Regions from separate parts of the Arthrobacter sp. MYb224 genome, predicted to be linked through region 2. Evidence: riboswitches for the same ligand, from Rfam matches in the RefSeq annotation. Region 2 holds a riboswitch; the other holds the start of a gene.

Region 1 (3,579 bases), 240 kb from region 2:
GGCCGCGGCAATCGCCGCGAAGAGGTACTCCTTCGCCGCGCCCAGGGCGGTCGCCCAATCCCCGCCGCGGGCATAGTGCGTGGCCAGCGCGCTGGATAGCGTGCAACCGGTGCCGTGGGTGTTGGCGGTGGCGTGGCGTGGGCCGTCATAGCAGGCGATCACCCCGGCCGGGCCCACCAGCGCGTCGGGGCAGCGTTCGGTGGGCAGGTGGCCGCCCTTAGCGATCACCAGCACCTCGTATTTGGCCGCCAGGCGTTGGGCCTGTTCGAGCAGTTCCTCCCAGCCACGCACCGGTTGCTCGCCGAGCAGGGCCGCAAGCTCTGCGGTATTCGGGGTGAGCACATCCGCCCGGGAAAGCAGTGCGTCCAACGCCGAACCATCGGCCAGCAGCCGGTCCCCGCTGGTCGAGATCATCACCGGGTCCAGCACCACCGGAGCGTGCACCGTTTCCAGCCACCGGGACACCGCGGTGATGATCTGTGAATTGGCCAGCATGCCGATCTTGATCGCGTCGATGCGCACATCTGCGGACACCGATTCCAGCTGCTTGGCCACGAACCCCGCGTCGACGGCCTGCACCGCATCCACGCCGAGGGTATTCTGCGCGGTGAGCGCGGTAATCACGGCCATGCCGTAGCCGCCGTTGGCGCCGATGGCCTTCAGGTCTGCCTGGATTCCCGCACCTCCCGAGGGGTCGGAGCCGGCGATCGAAAGAATGTTGGGACTCATTTGGCGCCTTCCCAGAGATTGCGCAGTTCGGCGCTCGCCGCCTGTGGATCCTCCGCGGCGCAGATCGCGCGGACCACCGCCATGCCGGCGGCCCCGCCGCCGCGCAGCGCCGCGGCGTCCGCGGCGGTCAGCGAGCCGATGGCCACGCAGGGCAGCTCGGTGAGCCGATTGGCCCGCAGGAATCCATCGATGCCCAGCGGGGTGGGATGGTCCTTCTTCGTGGGCGTCGCGCGGATCGCCCCGACCCCCAGGTAATCGAGGTATTTCGCGTCGGCGTTGGCCCCGGCCAGCTGTTCATCGGTGGACGCGCTGAGCCCGATAATCCCCTCGCCGATGATTTCGCGGGCGTAGCGCACCGCAATATCCTTCTGCCCGATATGGATGCCGGTGACCGCGGCCCCCGCGGCGCGTGCGGCGAGGAATACGTCGATGCGGTCGTTGACCAACAGCTCGGCCTTGCCGGCGGTGAGTTCCGCCGCCGCGCAGGTCAGTTCGAAGAATTCGCGGGCCGTCTCGTTCTTGGCCCGCAGCTGCACCCACTGCACTCCCGCGGCCACCGCGCCTTCGATGACTTCCAGGGTGCTGCGCGGCTGGCAGCTTTCGGTGTTGGCTACCAGGTAGATTCCCAGATCACGCATTATTTGCCTCCTCAAGGCGCAGGTTGTGCAATTCGTCGGGGTCCAGCAGCGAGAGTTCGTCGAGGAAGGCCGCGGCGAAACTACCCGGGCCGCGGCCGATGGCCAGGGCCTTTTCGGCGGCCAGTCCGTACAGGCCGTGGGCTGCGATGGCCGCGTCGAACGGGTCTTCGCTCACCGCGAGCATCCCGGCGCAGATTGCACCCAGGGCGCAGCCGCCGCCGGTAATCCCGGTCAAGCCGATCCCGTTGCTGTGCACCAGCGTGGTGCGCTTGGCATCGATGATCGCATCGGCCGCTCCGGAGATCGCGACCACCGAACCATATTCGATGGCCAACTCGCGTCCAGCCTCGATGGCCGCGTGCACGGTGTCCTGCGCGTCCACTCCGCGCCCGGTCGAGCTGCGCCCGGCCAGCGCCAGAATCTCCGAGGCATTGCCGCGGATCAGGGTGGGGCGCTGGGCCACGATTTTTCGCGCGAAGTCAGTGCGTACCGGCAATGCGCCCACGGCCACCGGGTCCAGCACCCAGGGGGTGCCGGCCTGGTTCGCCCCATGGACCGCTTCGTCCATGGCGCGCAGCTGTTCGGTGCTCGGAGTGCCCAGGTTCACCAGGACCGCGGAGGCCACCGCGGCAAATGGCCCGGCTTCGCCGGGCAGGTTGGTCATCGCCGGAGCCGCCCCGGAGGCCAGCAGTGCATTCGCGGTGAAGTTGGCGACCACGGTATTGGTCAGGCAAAACACCAAAGGGGATTGTTGCCGATAATTCCGGGCAACGGAAGTCAGGGTCATGCGACATCCCTCCGCTAGTTTGAACTAGTTCAGGTTCGACGGGTCTCATCTCAGTCGGTGAATCCGACACCCCGTGTCACTGGCTAGAGCGTACTCACCAAAGCCGCGGAAGAACAAATTATTGCCGTGCGCGGCGTTGCACCAGCGCCCTGACGGTGGCCTCGTCGATTCCCTGAGCTCGGGCTAATTCCCATACCCGATCCACCGCTTGAACCAGATCACCGGAGGATTTCTCCATATCCGCTCCGGCGTTCACCAGCGTTCCGGCACGCCGTCGGGAGGAAACCAGGCCGGTGGCCTCGAGTTCCTTATAGGCGCGGGCCACCGTCCCGGAAGCGACCCCCAAATCGGTGGCCAGTGCCCGCACCGTAGGCAGCTTGCTTCCCGCCGGCAGCTCGCCCAAGGAAATCAGCGAAGAGATTTGTGTGCGGATCTGTTCATAGGGCGGAACCGCCGCGTCCAGGTCCACGAAAATATGGTGGCTCATACGCGCTGCGGCACCCTAGCTTCTGGGCGGGCCAAAATGATCACTGCCGGGCAGCAGAAGACGATGATCCCCACGGCCGAAACGTAGGGACCTGCCTCGTAACCCCAGGCCAGCATGGTGACGGCCGCCGCGGTGACTACGCGGAGGGCGCGTAGTTCGTGGACTTGGCGGTACCAAATTTCTTGCTCCACGGTGACATCCCAAGGCAAGGCCGCACGCCGAACCCACCAGATGTGGCAGGCGGTAGCGGCAAGCAACGCGAGGAGCGCACCCAGCGCGAAGACCGGTTTGACCGGAACTAGACCCCAAAAATATTCGAATGGTGGATTGATCAGCAGGTATGTGGCGCCGATGAGCAAGAGCCCGGCGAGCACATAGACATAGCGCGGCAGGTCTGCGCTGTGCCGAGCCAGTGAATGGGTTCCCTTGGACTTCAGGTGCAGGTAGCCCAGGAACCCGGCATTGAGCACCAAGAACAAGAGGGCTACCACCAGGAGCGACACAATTGCCTGCGGGGCGTTCTCACCGGGGCGCGCATTGTCCGCGTACTCGGTCTGCACAAGCGAGGAGGAGCAGGCCAGTGCGATGAGTGTGAGTGCGGTGGTGAGGAATCCAATGGCAAGCAAATTTTCGCGCATCCGCAAAAAGGAGGAGGCTGGCTTTGGGCTAGTGGTTCTGGCAAAATTTTCCGGTGGCTTCCACAATGCCATGGCGATGAAGGTGATGAGCATGGCCACGTTAGCGGTGTTTTGCCAGGGTTGATATATGGTGCGATCCAGCGACATAAGCCACGAGGCCTTGTAATGCAGCGCCGAGGCTCCAACGGAGGCAAAGGCCAGGGTCGAGGTGCGCAGCAGCCGGTTGAGCCAGACTTCGCGCAATACCTGGTTATCGTGGGGGCTGAGCGAACCAAGCGGTTTGCGCAGCAAAATGAAGAG
Region 2 (3,579 bases):
CCGTGAGCCGCTGCTGCCCCAGTTCGGTCAAGGCAAACTTTCGCGCAACACTGCCCGCCGGATCGAGGATTCGTTCGAGATAGCCGTCCCGCACAGCGGTGGTGGTTTGACGTTGCAGGGTCGAGGCGTCGAGGAGAAAAACCGTGCTCATTTCACCGATCGACATCGGCCCCTGGACTTCGATGCGGCTCATCAGCAGATAGACGCTGCGATCCAAGCCATCACCGCTTCGGCGCTGCGCGATGGTGTAGCGGCTGAGCAGCGTTTGCTCATACTCGATATCTGCTGTGCGGCGTTTCATGTACCTAATTCTCCACTTCTACTCATTCGATCATACCCGAACATGTATTATGAACATTTTATGTATCTTACACATTCACTCTGAGAGGCTCTCGTGTCCAAACCCACCTCTGCCGGGATTCCCGGCTCAGGTCTAGCAGTCGCCGTTCTCGCCTCCGCGGGCATCGCTTCGTCGATCACCCAGACCATGGTCACGCCGCTGATCCCACAGCTGCCCGGCATTTTTGATACCTCAGCCTCAAACACCGCGTGGATCATCACCGCCACGCTACTTGCAGCCGCGGTGGCAGTACCAATTTCCGGGCGCTTGGGCGACCTCTTTGGCAAACGGCGCATGCTGCTCATCCTGGCGCTGCCACTGATCCTCGGTTCCATCGTGTGCGCCATGGCCCCCACGGTGGAGGTCATGATCGTCGGCCGCGCACTGCAAGGCCTAGGCTCGGGCATGGTGCCACTGGGCATCGCCATGCTGCGTGACCTTGTCCCGAAGGAACGCCTGTCTTCGGCCATTGCCACGGTCAGCGCCACGCTGGGCGTCGGTGGCGCCATCGGCATGCCGATTTCCGCCGCCGTCATTGATTTCGCCAACTGGCGCGCCCTGTTCTACGGCAGCGCGGTAGTCACGCTGCTGGTAGTTGTCGCCATCTGGAAACTCATTCCTGCCCTGCCGGCCGGCGCCGCCGGACAGCGCTTCGACTGGCTGGGCGCCATTGGGCTGGGCATTGGCCTGATCTCGCTCATGCTTGCCGTCTCCAAGGGCTCCTCTTGGGGCTGGGCGGCACCGCTGACGCTGGGCCTGTTCGGAATGGCCGCCCTCACGCTGTTGATCTGGGGCATTTGGGAAACACGGACCAAGGATCCGCTGGTTGACCTGCGCACCGCTGTTATTCCGCGCGTGCTGCTGACAAATATCGCCTCGATTTTCGTCGGCTTCGGAATGTACGCCAGCATGCTGGTCATGCCACAGATCCTGCAGCTGCCGTCGCAGACCGGCTATGGCTTGGGCCAGTCGATTCTCGCAGCCGGCCTCTGGATGGCTCCAGGCGGCCTGATGATGTTGGTGCTCTCCCCTGTCGGCGGGCGGCTTTCCGACGCACGAGGCCCGAAGTTCACGCTGGTACTTGGCGTTTCGGTCATCGCCGTCGGCTACTGCCTGACCCTGCTCGGCATGGGTAGCGCGTGGAGCCTGATGCTCACCAGCCTCGTCATCAACGGTGGTGTGGCTCTGGCCTACGGCGCCATGCCGGCGATCATCATGGGCGCAGTCCCCCGCAGCGAAACGGCTGCGGCCAATGGCTTTAACACGCTGATGCGTTCGCTGGGCACGACCACCGGCGCCGCGGTCATCGGCCTGGTGCTGGCCCAGATGACCACCGATTTCGGCGGAGCTTCACTACCGTCAGAATCCGGATTCCGCGTGGCGCTGATACTTGGAGCTGGCATTTCCGTGGTCGCGGCAATCTTGGCGGCCTGCATTCCCAGCGCCGCGAAGAAGACCGCGATCGAAGTCGACGCGTCGCAGGAACTCAGCCTGAACAAGTAGTCACCCCGGCTCTTCGGAATTGCCGAGTTTATGCTCAGCTTTGACATAGAAACCCCGGGTAATGTCGTAGACACCTCCTTGAAGGTGCGAGTGATGATCGTAAGGCTCCCGTTGGATATTGCCCAATGGGAGCCTTTCACTTTAAAGTTTCTCGTCTTCCTTGCAAGTCCACGTTGTCAGTCGTGATACCTTGTTTGAGACCACACGGGTGCCCTCGCAGGGGCTGAGATCGGGCTAACGCCGTCCGCGACCGTTGAACCTGTCCGGGTAATGCCGGCGAAGGAAGTGAGTTTCCCACAGTGGAACAATTTGAACAGCACTCTGCCCACACCCTTGCCTACCGTGAGTCTGAGGGAATTTCGGTTCCTGTCACGCAGATCCAGCTGGCAGATGCCCCCAACGGCGAGCCGAACGAACCGCTGCAGGTGTACCGCACCAGCGGCCCGGGGAGCGACCCGACCACGGGGCTGAAACCATTTCGAGAGTCGTGGATTCGTGAGCGTGGAGATGTCGAGACCTATGCCGGGCGTGAGCGCAACTTGCACGATGATGGCAGATCCGCGGTCCGCCGCGGCACGGCGAGCGCCGAATGGGCCGGGCGCTCGGCACCACCGTTGCGTTCGGCACCCGGGACTCGGGTCACCCAGATGCACTACGCACGGCAAGGGGTCATCACCCCGGAAATGCGCTATGTGGCCCTGCGCGAAGAATGCGATGTCGAGCTGGTGCGCAGCGAGCTAGCGGCCGGCCGGGCAATCCTTCCGGTGAACATCAACCATCCGGAATCCGAACCGATGATCATCGGCAAGGCCTTCTTGGTAAAAATCAACGCGAACATCGGCAACTCGGCGGTGACCAGCTCGATCGCCGAGGAAGTCTCCAAACTCCAGTGGGCTACCAAATGGGGTGCCGACACGGTGATGGACCTTTCCACCGGCGACGATATCCACACCACCCGTGAATGGATCATCCGCAACTCGCCGGTTCCCATCGGCACCGTCCCGATCTACCAAGCACTAGAAAAGGTCAACGGCGAAGCGAACGAACTGACCTGGGAGATCTTCCGCGACACGGTCATCGAACAGTGCGAGCAGGGCGTGGACTACATGACCATTCATGCAGGTGTGCTGCTGCGCTACATCCCGCTGACCGCCAACCGGGTCACCGGAATGGTCTCCCGCGGCGGGTCGATTATGGCCGGTTGGTGCCTTGCGCATCATCAGGAGAATTTCCTTTACACCCACTTTGACGAACTCTGCGAGATTTTCTCTCGTTACGATGTCGCATTCTCCCTGGGCGACGGGCTGCGTCCAGGCTCCATTGCGGACGCGAATGATGCGGCCCAGTTCGCCGAGCTGGATACCTTGGCGGAGTTGACCAAGCGTGCCTGGAAATATGATGTTCAGGTGATGGTCGAAGGCCCCGGGCATATCCCTTTCCATCTGGTGCGCGAGAATGTGGAACGCCAGCAGGAGCTTTGCGACGGGGCGCCGTTTTACACGCTCGGCCCGCTGGTCACCGATATCGCTCCGGGATATGACCACATCACCAGCGCAATCGGCGCGACCGAAATCGCCCGCTATGGCACCGCGATGCTCTGCTACGTCACGCCCAAAGAGCACCTGGGCCTGCCCAACCGGGATGATGTGAAGACCGGGGTGATCACCTATAAGATTGCGGCGCACGCGGCGGATCTCGCCAAGGGCCACCCGGGCGCCACGGCGCGGGATGATGCG

Evidence for each region. Region 2 has a riboswitch for thiamine pyrophosphate ahead of thiC (phosphomethylpyrimidine synthase ThiC). Riboswitches for the same ligand answer to the same signal wherever they lie in the genome.
Region 1: it holds a riboswitch for thiamine pyrophosphate, as region 2 does, so the genes downstream of both, thiM (hydroxyethylthiazole kinase) here and thiC (phosphomethylpyrimidine synthase ThiC) in region 2, are expected to answer to the same signal.

What each region holds. Positions count from the first base shown of each region.
Region 1 is NZ_PCPU01000006.1:249,061-252,639, forward strand. Features, by position in the region: gene thiD (bifunctional hydroxymethylpyrimidine kinase/phosphomethylpyrimidine kinase) at 1-729, opposite strand, end outside; gene thiE (thiamine phosphate synthase) at 726-1,367, opposite strand; gene thiM (hydroxyethylthiazole kinase) at 1,360-2,154, opposite strand; TPP riboswitch at 2,144-2,238, opposite strand; gene CQ017_RS13285 (GntR family transcriptional regulator) at 2,273-2,641, opposite strand; gene CQ017_RS13290 (hypothetical protein) at 2,638-3,579, opposite strand, start outside.
Region 2 is NZ_PCPU01000006.1:4,346-7,924, forward strand. Features, by position in the region: gene CQ017_RS12185 (MarR family winged helix-turn-helix transcriptional regulator) at 1-301, opposite strand, end outside; gene CQ017_RS12190 (MFS transporter) at 395-1,843, shown strand; TPP riboswitch at 2,038-2,145, shown strand; gene thiC (phosphomethylpyrimidine synthase ThiC) at 2,143-3,579, shown strand, end outside.